2 regions of the Rossellomorea sp. DUT-2 genome follow, and region 2 is predicted to be linked to the other one. Evidence: predicted binding sites of a transcription regulator. Region 2 holds the regulator's gene; the other holds the start of a gene.

Region 1 (7,652 bases), 350 kb from region 2:
CAAAGAAGGATTTTAGACTAAAAAAATAGGAGGGGAACCAGTCCCCTCCTACCTTTCTTCATATATTATAGTCCGCATTTCAGCTGAGCGCCGCAGTTTGTACAAGTATTGCAGCCACCCATATCTTTTACCGTCCCTTTACGGCAGACTGGACACGTATTCCCAACTTCAGAACCGATGGACACGTCTGTTGAACGCACGTCCTGAATCGTATCAAGTAACACGATCGGTTTTTTCGATGTAGGAATGTCTTTTTGTTCCTGTTCGTCCTCGTCATCAAAGCTGTTTTCTTCTGCTTTGAGTGTAAGAACTTGTGAATCACGGCTTCCGTCCACGTACACGGTTCCACCTTTTGCTCCACCTTTATAAAGTCGCTCATACACTTTTTCAACTTGATCAACCGTATAACCACGAGGAGCATTAACCGTTTTCGAAATAGAGCTGTCGATCCAATTCTGAATCACACATTGGACATCGGCATGTGCTTGTGGAGCCAAGCTCATGGAAGAAACAAACCATTCTGGAAGATTGTCAGCATCTGCATCCGGATTTCTCTTCAAGTAATCCTCTACAATATCCGCTTTCACTTCAATGAACTTACCAAGACGCCCGCTTCTGTAGTACGTGAAAGAGAAATAAGGTTCAAGCCCGGTAGATACCCCAACCATCGTACCTGTTGAACCTGTAGGAGCAACAGTTAACAGATGGGAATTCCGGATCCCATACTGTTCAATATCTGTTCGGACATCGTTAGGCATTTTCTTCATAAAGCCCGTTTCCACAAATGCTTTTCGTAAAGCTTTCGTTTCTTCATCGGTGCTTCCAGTCAGGAATGGGAAGCTTCCTTTTTCCTTCGATAATTCAACCGAAGCACGATAAGCGGTTGTGGCGATGACTTCAAACACTTCATCCACAAGCTGATTGCCTTCTTCAGAACCGTATTCTTTCTCACAGTAGATCAACAAATCTGCAAGACCCATTACACCAAGGCCAACACGTCGCTCACCAAGGGCCTGCTTTTTGTTTTCATCCAGGAAGTAAGGAGTCGCGTCGATGACGTTGTCCTGCATGCGAACACCCACTTCAACGGTACGCTTCAATTTATCGAAATCAACGGTTTTCGTCTCTTTATTGGCAAACTGAGCAAGGTTGACGGCTGCCAGGTTACACACGGAATATGGAGCAAGAGGCTGTTCACCGCATGGGTTCGTAGCAACTACCTTTTGACCGTATGCTTTCGCATTCGTCATATCATTCGCGTTATCAATAAAGAAGATACCCGGCTCCGCAGAGTAGGTTGCACACACATTGATAAGATTCCAAAGCTCTTTCGCCTTGATCTTACGGTATGTACGCACTTTGTAGCCGAGCTTTTCCCACTCACGGACATCCCCTACGTTGTGCCATTCTTCATTATAGTATTTCATCTGCTCTTCATTATAGCTTTCTACATCCGGGAAGCGAAGTTCATATTCACGATCGTTTTCCACGGCATCCATAAAGTCGCTTGTCAGGCAAACCGAGATATTCGCACCTGTCAGGAACTCTGAATTATGGACGCTGTATGTTCCACCTGTACGGAGCTTTTCTTCTGCATTCTTAAGGATTTTCGCATCAAACCCACCGTATCCAGGGATTTGTCTATAATTTAGGATTCCTTGATACATCGCTTCCTCTTGTTCTGTCAGAGGTGTGAATTTCAACTTATCCTGAGCTGCTTTTTTAATCGTTTCATCTTCTGTATTTTCAAGGAGATAACGCAGAATACGCGGGTTTTGCATTTTAGAGATGATGAATTCGATAATATCGGGATGCCAATCTGAAAGCATGATCATTTGTGCTCCACGTCTTGATCCGCCCTGCTCAACCAAATGAGTCAATTTAGCGATGTCATCCAGCCAGGAAACCGAACCGGAGGATTTACCGTTCACACCTTTAGCCAGAGTATTTCGCGGGCGAAGAGTCGATCCGTTCGTTCCGACACCACCGCCACGGCTCATGATCTCCATCACCTGCTTGCGATGTTCTGAAATCCCTTCACGTGAATCCTGTACGAAAGGCATCACGTAACAGTTGAAGTACGTAACGTCTGTTCCGGCACCCGCTCCATAAAGCACCCGACCAGCAGGAACAAAATGCAGGTTCACCAATTCATGGTAGAACTTTTCAAACCAAACTTGTCTCTTTTCAGGAGTTTCTTCCACTTCTGCCAAGCCTGTTGCGTTACGCTTCGCAATTTGTTCGTAGTAGACTTCGAGAGGTTTTTCAATAACATCAAGTGTTCTTGAGACGACACCCGTTTCCATTTCTTCAGGTTTGTCGATGGCACTTCTGTACTCTTCTTCGATCCAAACATCTGCTTTCTTCGTTTCCCAATCGATGCTTGTGATGTACCCTAATCCTCTTGCAGGGAATTTAGGATCTTCTTTGATGGTGAGGACCACGAAATCACCTTCTGAAAGAGTGATCTTTTCCGTGTCTTTGAAAGAATAGCGGTCAATCATAACAAGACGGGATACACCCTTATGTGTAGTTCTCATATCCGGGGTTATGGGATGTACTTGAGGAAACAATCCAATATCCTGATTTAATCTTTCGATGTTTAATTTCATTGTGTTTTTCGACGCAACAGTCATAAAGACAACTCCTTCTATCTCAAATCTTTCATTTGTTTGTTGTTAACTTTGATGTGTAATATCAAATAATACGATATCATAGCTCAATTGGAAAAGCAATAAATAAACACAACATATAGTGTGTAAAAAATTATTCGACACACCACATATTGTGTTTCAGGTCAATAGGTCATTTGTTTGTCAAACGGATAATATGCCAATAAAATTAGAAAACAGAAGGAATTAATAGAAAATCATATAATACTCCGACCATTTCTATTAATTTAGAACTTGATATAAATCCAAGTCGCGTAATAGTTGGTAAAACAGGAAAAAAGCGACAAGCATCGCTTTTTTTCTACAAAAAATTTTTTATCGTTTGAAATTCCAGTCATCTGATTCGTACCGGGATTTGGCAAGGTCCACAACATATTGTGTTTCCTCTTCAGAAAGTTCGTATGGCTCCAGGTGAATATTCAATCCTTCTTCGAAACCTTTTTTGAATGCTTCCTTCGCCATATCCATAGTGACCGATTCCGAACTGATTTCGTTCATCGCGACAGCCTTGTTTTTAAATGCCCGCTGCATACGTTCTTTCACCCGGTCAGATGGATAGTTAAACAGGCTGAACAGCTTATCCTCGTCAAGATCCAATAGAATGGAACCGTGTTGAAGGATGACACCTTTTTGGCGCGTCTGGGCACTTCCCGCTACTTTTCTTCCTTCTACCACCAGCTCATACCAGCTCGGTGCATCAAAACAAACGGCCGAACGTGGATTCTTTAACCCTTCCCGCTCTTCTGCTGTTTTCGGAACGGCAAAATAGGCTTCGAGTCCAAGTCCTTGAAATCCTTTTAAGATCCCTTCCGAAATCACCCGGTATGCTTCCGTAACGGTTTTAGGCATTTCCGGGTGCTCTTCAGAAACAATGACGCTGTAAGTCAATTCATGTTCATGCAGAACCCCTCTGCCTCCCGTCGGTCTTCTGACAAAGCCAAGACTGTGCTCTTTCACTGCATCAAGATTGATTTCCTTTTCTACCTTTTGGAAGTAACCGATCGAGAGAGTCGCGGGATCCCAGCCATAAAACCTGATCGTGGGAGGAATCTTTCCCTCGCTATGCCAATCCAATAGCGCCTCATCAAGGGCCATATTATAAGAAGGGGAACAATTCCCTGAGTCAATGAATCTCCATGTTTCTTTTTTCATGCATCATACCTCATTTGCGTCTTCTCTTTGATATTATGTTATGTAAAAAACCAACTTCATTTAAGTCCGTTACTAGTCTATCAAATCCAAAAGAAAAAACAAAGAAAAACAGATTGGAAAGTGTTTGCTGTAAAATAATAAATTTGTTTTGATTCTCGGAGCTTTCATGAATATAATAGAAGTTAGCGCATTTGTAGAAAGGAGCATGAATGATGGAAGGATTATATATTCTTTTAGTCGTACTTGGTGGAATCATTGTTTATTCACTCTTTACGTTCTTCTATCAAAAGAGGATTGTGAATACATTGACTGAAGAAGAATTTCGAGCAGGATATCGTAAAGCTCAGTTGATAGATGTTCGTGAAGCGAATGAATTTGATAACGGTCACGTACTAGGCGCACGAAACATCCCCCTCTCTCAAATTAAAATGAGACAAAAGGAAATCCGTGCCGATCAACCCGTTTACCTTTATTGCCAAAGCGGACTCCGCAGCGGACGAGCAGCTCAAATGCTTCACCGCAAAGGGTACCGGGATCTTCACCAATTGCAGGGCGGCTTTAAAAAGTGGACAGGCAAAGTAAAACATAAAAAATAATGTGAAAGGATTGCCTTTGGGGCGATCCTTTTTTTTAATCGGTGTAAGTAGTGGGTTGGAGTGATGGTTCTATTTGTATTGGTATTGTGCATAATCCGATCAATAAATGGAATTATATGGGATTCGGCTGGATTTTTGGTTGAAACGGCTGGATTTTTGCTCATTTCGGCTGGATTATCGACCAAATCGGCTGGATTCCTGCTCATTTCAGCTGGATTGCCGACCATCACGACCCCATCCCGCACCTATTCTGCTGAGTGAACGACCATAAGGTCCGTCCCCCAACAAAAATCCCCGCAGCGAATTACTGCGGGGAATTTCAATTTTATTTTCTTTAGCTTTCTTTTGTATAACGCAGTACCGGTTTTCTTGCTGCGAGTGTTTCATCCATCCGCTTCACAATTGTTGTGTGCGGTGCTTCCTGGACGATTTCCGGCGTATCTTCTGCTTCTTTGGCAATCTGGATCATGGCATCAATGAAGGAATCCAGTGTTTCTTTCGATTCTGTCTCCGTCGGTTCGATCATCATGCACTCTTCCACGTTTAGTGGGAAGTAGATGGTTGGCGGATGATATCCGAAGTCGAGTAGTCGCTTCGCAATATCCAATGTTCGGACACCAAGCTTCTTCTGGCGTTTTCCACTGATCACGAATTCATGTTTACAATGACGATCGAATGGAAGGTCAAAGTGAGGAGCCAGGCGGCGCATCATGTAATTTGCATTCAGTACGGCATTTTCCGTCACGGCTCTCAAGCCATCCGGACCCATCGTTCTGATATAGGTATACGCACGAACGTTGATTCCAAAGTTTCCATAGTAAGGTTTTACACGGCCAATGGAATCAGGACGGTTGTAATCAAATTCGAATTGGTCGCCGTTTTTCACCAGGATCGGTTTTGGAAGGTATTTAATCAGGTCTTCCTTCACTCCCACAGGACCGCTCCCTGGACCACCGCCTCCGTGAGGGCCAGTAAAGGTCTTATGAAGATTTAAATGCACGACATCAAATCCCATATCCCCTGGTCTGGCTTTTGATAAAACGGCATTTAAATTGGCACCATCATAATACAACTTGCCGCCTGCTTCATGAATGATTGCAGCCATTTCCAGAATGTTTTCTTCAAATAATCCAAGAGTGTTCGGGTTGGTCAGCATCAAGGCTGCTGTATCATCTCCAACTACACGCTTCAGATCCTCCAAATCAACTAAACCATTTTCGTTTGATTTCACCGTTACCGTTTCGAAACCTGCTACAGTCGCACTGGCAGGGTTCGTTCCATGAGCTGAATCCGGTACGATGACCTTCGTACGATGTGTGTCTCCATTTGCTTCATGGTAAGCACGGATCATCATAAGACCCGTCCACTCTCCATGAGCACCGGCAGCAGGTTGAAGGGTGACTTCATCCATGCCTGTGATTTCTTTCAAATGCTCCTGAAGATCATACATCAGTTCAAGGGCACCTTGAACGCTTTCCGCTTCCTGGAGAGGATTGATGTGAGCGAATCCATTCAAGCGTGCCACGTTTTCATTCACCTTCGGATTGTACTTCATCGTACAAGACCCTAATGGATAGAAACCGGAATCCACACCATGATTACGTTTTGATAATGCCGTATAATGACGCATGATATCCAGTTCAGAAACCTCTGGAAGATGCGGTTCTTCCGTACGGATATAATCAGATGGAATGAGATCTGACAGTTCTACCTGTGGTACATCCATCTCAGGTAAGCTATAGCCGACACGGCCTTCTTTAGATAATTCAAAAATAAGAGGTTGATCTTGCTTATTCATGACAATCCCCCAATTCTGCTACGAATGCGTCGATTTCTTCTTTGCTGCGAAGTTCAGTAACAGCGATCAGCATGTGCTGTGATAAGCTGTCATCCATTAATCCTAAATCATAACCACCAATCATTTCTTTACCCAGGAGCTTTTGATTGATTTCTTTGACCGGCCTATTTACCTTTACGATAAACTCATTGAATGATGGTCCTTCAAATGCAATGGAGAATCCTTTTGCTTTAAAGGCTTCTTTTGCATAATGTGCTTTTTGGATATTTTGAAGTGCCATCTCTTTGACGCCCTGTTTTCCAAGTGCCGTCATGGCTACAGATGCCGCGAGTGCATTTAATGCCTGGTTTGAACAAATATTCGACGTTGCTTTATCTCGACGGATATGCTGCTCACGTGCTTGAAGAGTCAGAACAAATCCTCTGATTCCATCTTCATCAACGGTTTGACCAACAAGACGGCCCGGAACTTTACGCATAAGCTTTTTATTCACAGCGAAGTATCCACAGTGCGGTCCACCAAAGGCACTTGGGATACCGAATGGCTGTGCATCACCAATGACGATATCCGCTCCTAATTGTCCAGGAGGAGTAAGTGCCCCTAATGCAAGAGGGTTTGAAGACACAACGAACATCGCTTTTTGGGCATGAGCTACTTCTTCAATGGCTTTTAGTTCTTCTACCCTGCCGAAGAAGTTGGGATATTGAACGACTACCGCGGCAATTTCATTACTCATTAATTTCTTAAGTTCTTCCACATCCGTAACACCGTTATCATGCGGGATTTCCACCACTTCTATATACTGACCTTTTGCATAAGATCGCAGGACATCACGTGATTCGGGATGCACCGTACTTGAAACCAGTACCTTTTTCCTGCGGGTCTGCCCTGCACTCAGCATAGCTGCTTCTGCAAGAGCCGTCCCTCCATCGTACATGGAAGAGTTGGCTACATCCATGCCGGTCAGCTCACATATCATCGTTTGAAATTCAAAAATGGCTTGAAGTTCTCCTTGAGAGATTTCCGGCTGATAAGGTGTATATGCTGTATAAAATTCAGAGCGTGATAATACATGATCCACGATGATCGGCATGTAGTGGTCATATACTCCTGCCCCTAAAAAGGATGTATGACTTTTCAGGTCAGCATTCTTCGCTGCCATTTTGGTCAATTCTTTTACCAATTCCGTTTCTGACTTCGCTTCTTTGATTTTGTAATCCCCTTTGAAACGAACCTGCTCAGGAATATCTTCAAATAGATCATTAACGCTGTCTACTCCTATGCTGTCTAACATTTCCCTTTGATCCTGCTCTGTCATCGGTAAATAACGATGCTTCATGACCGTCATTCCTCCCCTATTTCTTTGGTCTTTTATAGAATGGTGTCGCTACTACTTTCGCTTTTAACTTTTTCCCTCTGATCTCAACCAGTACT
Region 2 (7,652 bases):
CGTTGAAGTTGAAGTTGGAGGTGAAGAATGTCGGGAGGTTTTCAAGCATTCTGTACTGGAGGATCGTTCCCAGGATTTCATCTCTTCCCCAGCTTGACATGGTTTCTGCGCCGATGTCATCGAGCATGAGGATCGGTGCCACTTTAACCATTTCCAGCTTTTCATTTACCGTGTTGTCTCCCAGCGATTGCTTGATTTCTCTAAAGAACTCAGGAACGTACACAATCAGGGACGCGATTTTTTTCTCAGCGAGTTCATTGGCCATCGCCCCTAACAAATAGGACTTCCCCACTCCGAACTTGCCGTAAAAATAGAGTCCTTTCATTTTTGTACCTTCCGTGTAGTTCTCCACGAAATTCTTCGCTAATCGAACTGCCTCCAATCGGCTTTTCGAATCAAGATCCAGGGTTGAGAAGGATGCTTGTAAAATATCCTTCGGCACATACAGGCTTTTGATTAGACGCTGTGCGCTCGTTCTTTCATCGTGAATGACTTTTCGAGGGCAGCGATGGTAATCGATGTCGATGGTGTTGCCTCTGATTACCAAGTGAGGGTCATACCCTTCCATCATATTCTTACACTCCTGTAAAGAAGGACAGTATCGACATTCTTTACTTTGAGAGATATATTCATATAACTTCATCAGACTCTCATTTACCATTTCCCCTGTTACACGGCCTTCATTCCTGCGAATAAAATCCTTCACATCATTGTTTTCAAGAATCTCTTTTTTCATTTGCTCATATCTTTGTTGAAACGAACCAGAAGCCGCCAACTTTTTCAGGGTGTTATTTATTCTCTCCACCGCTACGTTCACCTACTTCCGAAAATTTTTAAGCTCTTCTTCGAGTTTCTTCTTTTCTGCTTCGAAATCATATCCATCAAGGGAAGAATCAATTTCTTTCTCGGTTTCACCTTCCTGGAACCATTCCGGGAGTTTTTCCGTACGAGTCGGCTTTCTTCGTCTATTCGTTTTATTTTCCTTTTTCCCTTCAGCCCACTCAAGATACTGCTTGTGTTCTTTTTTGGCTAATTCCATCGCTTCACTTGCAGTCGTCACCTTTTTCCTCGACCAATGGGACGCGATTTTTTCCATATATCCTTTTGTAAGCTTCATGTCCGTTTTCAGCAAAACATATTGTACCAGGACATTCATGACACCAATCGGCAACTTCTGTGACATGAGCACCTCTTCAACAGCCTGAAGGTCTGCCTTAGAAGGAGCTCCTCCATTTGATATGTCAGATAGAACATCCTTGGGCGACGTTGTTTCCAAATAATCAATAAGCTCTTCTTCTTTCGTGCGGGGTTTATCCGATTTCACAGGCGCTTTAGTCTCTATTCTCGCAGTCAAATCGGGCAGTTGATCACCTGTCTGAACCCCATACCAATCACGTGCGGTTTTGCGCAGCAACTCTATATCGATGGTATCATCTGCATCCAGGGAGCTTAAGACGATATTTTTCATCTGAAGAGGATCAATACCGTACAGATAGCTCAGTTTCAGAACCGTTTCCTTTACATTAGTCGTAAAGGCTTTACGTGGAACCATGGATTCAGATAACCCTGCCAGTAATAACTGAAAATCAAAATCGATATCATCCAGTGGAAGACCACCATTCTTCCCATATTTCATATATTGTTCACCAGACTTAGTCTCGGAATCCATATTTGCATCGTGTTGGAGAAAATTAATCTGTTCCGATGTGAAAACATCTTGAAAGGACCGGGTGATGTTTACGTGCTGCTGTTTATCTACCGATTCGTCAGTGAAGAATTTCTTTAAACGCAAATAATGAGTCCTGCCTATTTTCCGGTAAAGATACACATTTAACATGCCATCATGAAAGAATTCCTGAGGGGTAAGAGGTGGCTGCAGTTCATAAAGAAAGCTCCGATCCTCGTTGTCCCTTTTTTCGAACGCCTTTAACAACCCTATCCCTTCAAGCTTCATTCTCGCTTCATATACTTCTTGAAGGTTAACAGACAGAACGTTCATCAGATGATAATGAGTAGAATGTGTGGACCACAGTCTGTTTTCTTCTACTTCTCCCCACAAACTCATATAAAGACTGTAACAAACCGAACCAATTAAAGGCTGGTACAGAAACGTAATGATTTTCCGATCGTATTCCTGAAGAATCCCATTTGTCCCTACCGTGTAGTGATCGATTGGTTGTATTTCATTCCAATGCTTCTTCATCATAGTTGGATTCTACCTTTCAAAAAAATAAAGAGAAAAGAGCTAAAGAATTACATCTTCAGCTCATTCTTCTACTCTTTTTTTATTAATTCTTTCAGTTCGTCTATAAATACATTAATATCCTTGAATTGTCTATACACAGATGCAAAGCGTACGTATGCAACTTCATCTACCTTAGCAAGTTGATCCATGACCATCTCACCGATCTTAACCGATTCTACTTCAGAAGCACCCTGATTACGGAGGTCCTTTTCAATATCCGTTGAGATCTTTTCTAATCTCTCAAGAGGTACCGGGCGTTTCTCACAAGCCTTGATCAACCCTCTCAAAATCTTCTCTCGACTAAACTCTTCTCTTACCCCTTCTTTTTTCACCACAATTAAAGGAAGCTCCTCAACCTTCTCGAAGGTCGTGAAGCGGAAAGTACATACTTCACATTCTCTTCTTCTCCTGATTGAACGTCCTTCATCAGCAGGTCGGGAGTCCACTACTCGTGTACCATTATGCTGGCAAGACGGGCACTTCATAATATCAGCTCCGTTATTACATACTATTACTTTCATCATATAAAAAAGCTGCGACTTACACAAGCTAATAAAGGATTTACCGTTATTTCACTTTTGTCAATTCGCTGTCAAGCTTTTGATAATAATGGTTAATCTGTGCTTTTAAGACCGTATATGTACCAAAGACTTTCCCTCTATCCGCGCTGACCTTGAAATCGACTGCCGTTTCAAAAGGTCTTACCGTGATGACCGTTGCGACGATAAACAGTTGGGGAGTACCATTTTTACGGACCGTAATTTCCCCTCTGTCCTTGGACTGGGAAATCACCTCATACTCAGAGGATGAGAATAATTCTAAAACTGCATTAAATGCACCTTGATGCATGGATTTATAATAGCGTGATTTCAGGTCTTTATCTTCGTGCTGATCAGATGTCTCACATTCTGATTGAAATCGTTTAAAAAAAGTACGTATTCCGCTCATATAAAGTTCCTCCCTTTATTTACCCTTATTTTACACGAAAACCACACGAATGAAAATTCAAAATCAATTCCTGTACGAAAGCATAAAAAAAGAGATGCATCTAATACGCATCTCTTCTGAGTTATCTTCGATTAAAGGGCTTGAGCTTGAGCCTGTGACTTCTTCACTTGTACAGGACCCATACCACGTGGCAATTCAATTGTTTCACGTGTGTCAGCACCAAGAGCATCTGCAATATATTCAGCAGCGATGTTAGGATCTAAATCACCGCAAGTATATACATCAATACTGGCATAACCATGTTCAGGAAAACTGTGAATAGTCAGATGTGATTCTGAAATGATCACAACTCCACTAACACCTTGAGGAGCAAATTTATGGAAAGCTACCTCACGTACCTCTGCACCTGATTTCAGCGCAGCATCTACGAATGTTTTTTCAATTCCTACTACATCGTTTAATTTTTCAAAATCGCAACCCCATAATTCTGAGATTACATGACGACCCATTGTTTCCATTTCGTGTTTCCCCCTTTGACATAATTTTTTTCGTCAAAATGAACGTGTCCTTTGGCAAAATCTTAACTACCACGGGGGAAAGTTAGTCCGAAGAGGTCCTAACCCTTTAAGTAGCTAAATCAGTATTCATTTGCTAATAAGAAGTTCACGAAAAATAGTATACTTTGTTTAAAACTCTTTTGCAATAAATTTTTATAAACTTTTTTATATGGGTGGACGATCGATTGACTGCAACTAGATTATGCGGGTTATCGCCCAATATAGTAAAGTGCGTATTGGATTATGTTCTAAACGTTGACCGTTCCTTTTCGCTCCAGGCACTCGCTTTCCGCGGGGCGGGCGGTGAGCCTCCTCGGCTGCGCCTGCGGGGTCTCACCTGTCCCGCTGTTCCCGCAGGAGTCGAGTCTCTATGCTACTACACTAGTTACATGTTTTGACAGATAGGTGCAAATAAAAACGTCCCTAAATAAACTTTCTGCCAAAGGAACTGGATATATCAACCATATAAAAAAGTTGTAAGATTAAACTACTTATAAAAAGTGTAATAAAAGAAAAAAACGCACCGGAAAAGGTACGTTTTAAGGGTGAAGCTTATTGTTTATTTGGGTTCTTTCAAACGTTGACTTCTTGTTTGGCGTTCATTTTTGATGCAACGAATTTAGCCAGGTCAACGACGCGGCATGAGTAGCCCCACTCGTTATCGTACCAGGCCAGTACCTTGACTTTTCGATCTCCCATTACCATCGTGGATAATCCGTCGATGATCGCTGAATGAGGATTTGTATTAAAGTCGATTGAAACTAATGGTTCCGTTGTGTATTGCAGTACTCCGTGTAAGGAACCAACAGATGCTGTAATGAAAGCTTCATTGATTTCTTCTACTGTTACGTCTCTTTTCACATCCACAACCAGGTCCACTAGGGAAACATTTGGTGTAGGTACACGTAATGCCATTCCGTGAAGCTTGCCATTTAATTGAGGCAGAACCAATGATAATGCTTTGGCTGCACCAGTCGTGGTCGGGATGATCGATTGACCGCACGCTCTGGCTCTTCTCAAATCTTTATGTGGATTATCAATATTCTTCTGGTCATTTGTGTAAGCATGGACAGTCGTCATAAGTCCATTTTCAATACCAAATTGCTCATCCAGTACCTTCGCAACCGGCGCTAAGCAGTTCGTCGTACAAGATGCATTTGAAATGATGCTGTGTTCTTCAATATTTAATGCGCTTTCATTTACACCCATCACAATTGTAATATCTTCATTTTTACCCGGAGCTGTCAGGATGACCTTTTTCGCTCCCGCTTCTAAATGAAGGCTCGCTTGATCTTTCGAATTGAATTTTCCTGTAGCTTCAATCACAATGTCGATATTTAATTCGCCCCAAGGCAAAGCTTTAGGATCACGATTACTTAATAGTAGGACACGTTTCCCATTGACGATGAGTGCATCATCTTCCGTCACCACATCTGCCTGAAATGTTCCATGATTTGTGTCATACTTAATTAAATGTGCTAATGTTTCAGCCGGGTAGCTTGCGTTAATGGCTACAACCTCTAAGTTTTCCTCTAATATTGCTTTCCTGAAAACCATTCTCCCAATACGTCCAAAACCATTGATTGCAATTTTCGCCTTCATAAATCCGGCTCCCCTCTATATTAATGTTATACTTATATGATTATTTGCTAAAAATAGTATAACATATTTAGAGAATATGTTAATAAGTATTTTGCGGATTTTTAATGTTTTATTATTCTGACAATAGGCTTATTGAATGTATATTTTTGTGGTTTGAATTCATACATCCTTTTCGAGGCTCCGGACTTTTATATTGTCTTTTTTTACGGGTAAGTGCTGGTTGAGTTCCGCTCCAGGTTGCTCGCTTTCCGCGGGGTGGGCGGTGAGCCTCCTCGGCTTCGCCTGCGGGGTCTCACCTGTCCCACTTTTCCCGCAGGAGTCGAGCAACCTTCCGCTACACTCAACTTTGATATCTAGCTCTCAAAAGATAATGAGTGTAAAACATTTATTCAAATAGCATAAGATCAAAATAAAAAGCCGACAAGAGGTTTCCTTGTCAGCTCATTTGTCTTTCTATGGTTTTAGATCCCACTCGACTAGTAGTGCATCAAGTTGTTCTTTGGTCTCGTGTAGAGATCCATTGTTGTTGATGACTGCGTCGGCAAGGCTTGCTTTTTCCTTTAAGGGGAATTGAGAAGCGATGCGGGATGATGCGTCTTCCTGATTGAAATGGTTCCGCTCCATTAGTCGGGATAGTTGGGTTTCTTGGTTCACGTATACTACGACTGTGCGATCTACCATCCACGTCAAATCACTTTCGAATAATAGGGGGATATCCATGATAATCGTATTTTTACCAGCTGCAATGGCTTCCTCTTTGTGGGCGAGCATCATGCTTCTGACGGCAGGATGAACGATTCCATTCAGCTTTTTTCGTTTTTCTTCAGAGTTAAAGATGATCTGGCCGAGCTTTTCCCGATTGATGGTTGAATCGTGATCGTGCAGTATGTGTTCACCGAATTCTTCCACAATCGCAAGGTAAGCCGGCTGATCAACCTCCACCACCATACGGGCAGCAAGATCAGCATCAATGATCGTATAGCCTTTTTCATTTAACATTTTCGACACTGTACTTTTACCACTTGCAATGCCACCTGTTAATCCTATAATGCTAGCCATTATCCTATTCCTTTCTAGTCAGCCATTAAAACCTCAGGATCCCTATAAGGATCAACAGAACTCCCGGGAGAAATGACACTCGATGGATCCAGCGCAAATGAGAGAAGAATTCCCCCATTTTTAATCCTGAGAATAAAAATGTAAAGCTCATCACCAAGATGGCTAAAGTAAGTATGAACGGCGAGAAATTTAATAACGCTGCGCCAATTCCGGCACCGAATGCATCCAATGACAGTGCGATTCCAAGCATAAATGCTTCAATACCAGTAATCGTACCTGATCTATCAAAGTCTGCCGTTAACGGCCTTCTTAAAATTTGAACCACTAATCCTATCGATTTAATCTCAAAGTTAATTAACGTTTTTTCTTGGGGTAATACCGTTTCTTTTTCCGGTCTAAAGAACTGGTACAGTACCGCCGCCCCGATCACAACCAGAATCAGCCCGCCGATCCTTCCAGCCCAAAGCGGAGAGATAATGGATCCGATGGTCTGACCAAGCAACATGGCCAACAGTAAGGAGCTCGCCGAACAAATGGATATGATGCTGATTGATTTTGTAGGGATTTTCACTTTTCGTAATCCGTAAGTTAAACCTGTGCTAAAACTATCAAGACTTACAGCAAACGCCAGCAGTAATAAGGAGATTGTTTCACTCATCTAATAGCCCTCCCAAAAATCATTACAATACTATATGGTAAGGGCTTATCAGATGTTAATTGTTCTTTCTAACGTTGGCAATCGGGACAATAGTGCGTCCCTCTTCCTGCTGATACCTTCTTCTCAATGGGAGTACCACACTTTCGACAAGGCTCTTCTTTCCGGCTATAAACGAAGAGGTTCTGTTGGAACATACCCATTTGTCCCTGAGAATTCACATAGGAGCGAATCGTACTTCCTCCCATTTCAACGGCTTCGGTCAGGGTATGAATGATTTCTTTGTGCAAATGTTCAATTTCTTCCTGTGAAAGAGATTTCGATTTTCGGTCAGGATGTATCCCTGCACGGAACAACGCTTCATCCACATAGATATTCCCCAACCCTACAAGGACCGTCTGATCTAATAATGTGGCTTTCACGATTCTTTCTGTCTTGCCCAGTTTTTCAGCCAAGTAACCTGCTGTAAATTCGGATTGGAATGGCTCCGGTCCCAACTGCAGGAGGGGTAAATGAAACAATTCCTCCCCTTTCCTGAATAGGTGCATCGTCCCGAACTTGCGGACATCACGGTACCTGAGTTCTG

What was found. Region 2 encodes NrdR, which represses ribonucleotide reductase genes. Its sites were predicted from a motif close to AACACNATATATNGTGTT; they were not measured.
Region 1: ACOSV2_RS08410 (vitamin B12-dependent ribonucleotide reductase) is a predicted target of NrdR. The motif match lies at 2,742-2,759, and genes of this name have one in related genera.

Annotation. Positions count from the first base shown of each region.
Region 1 is NZ_JBQPEO010000002.1:528,597-536,248, forward strand. It holds gene ACOSV2_RS08410 (vitamin B12-dependent ribonucleotide reductase) at 66-2,636, opposite strand; gene ACOSV2_RS08415 (lipoate--protein ligase family protein) at 2,988-3,824, opposite strand; gene ACOSV2_RS08420 (rhodanese-like domain-containing protein) at 4,037-4,420, shown strand; gene ACOSV2_RS08425 (hypothetical protein) at 4,484-4,681, shown strand; gene gcvPB (aminomethyl-transferring glycine dehydrogenase subunit GcvPB) at 4,755-6,218, opposite strand; gene gcvPA (aminomethyl-transferring glycine dehydrogenase subunit GcvPA) at 6,211-7,557, opposite strand; gene gcvT (glycine cleavage system aminomethyltransferase GcvT) at 7,574-7,652, opposite strand, start outside.
Region 2 is NZ_JBQPEO010000002.1:878,296-885,947, forward strand. It holds gene dnaI (primosomal protein DnaI) at 1-805, opposite strand, end outside; gene ACOSV2_RS10220 (replication initiation and membrane attachment family protein) at 818-2,206, opposite strand; gene nrdR (transcriptional regulator NrdR) at 2,275-2,730, opposite strand; gene ACOSV2_RS10230 (cytosolic protein) at 2,813-3,193, opposite strand; gene speD (adenosylmethionine decarboxylase) at 3,325-3,711, opposite strand; gene ACOSV2_RS10240 (glyceraldehyde-3-phosphate dehydrogenase) at 4,324-5,352, opposite strand; gene coaE (dephospho-CoA kinase) at 5,806-6,411, opposite strand; gene ytaF (sporulation membrane protein YtaF) at 6,437-7,069, opposite strand; gene mutM (DNA-formamidopyrimidine glycosylase) at 7,138-7,652, opposite strand, start outside.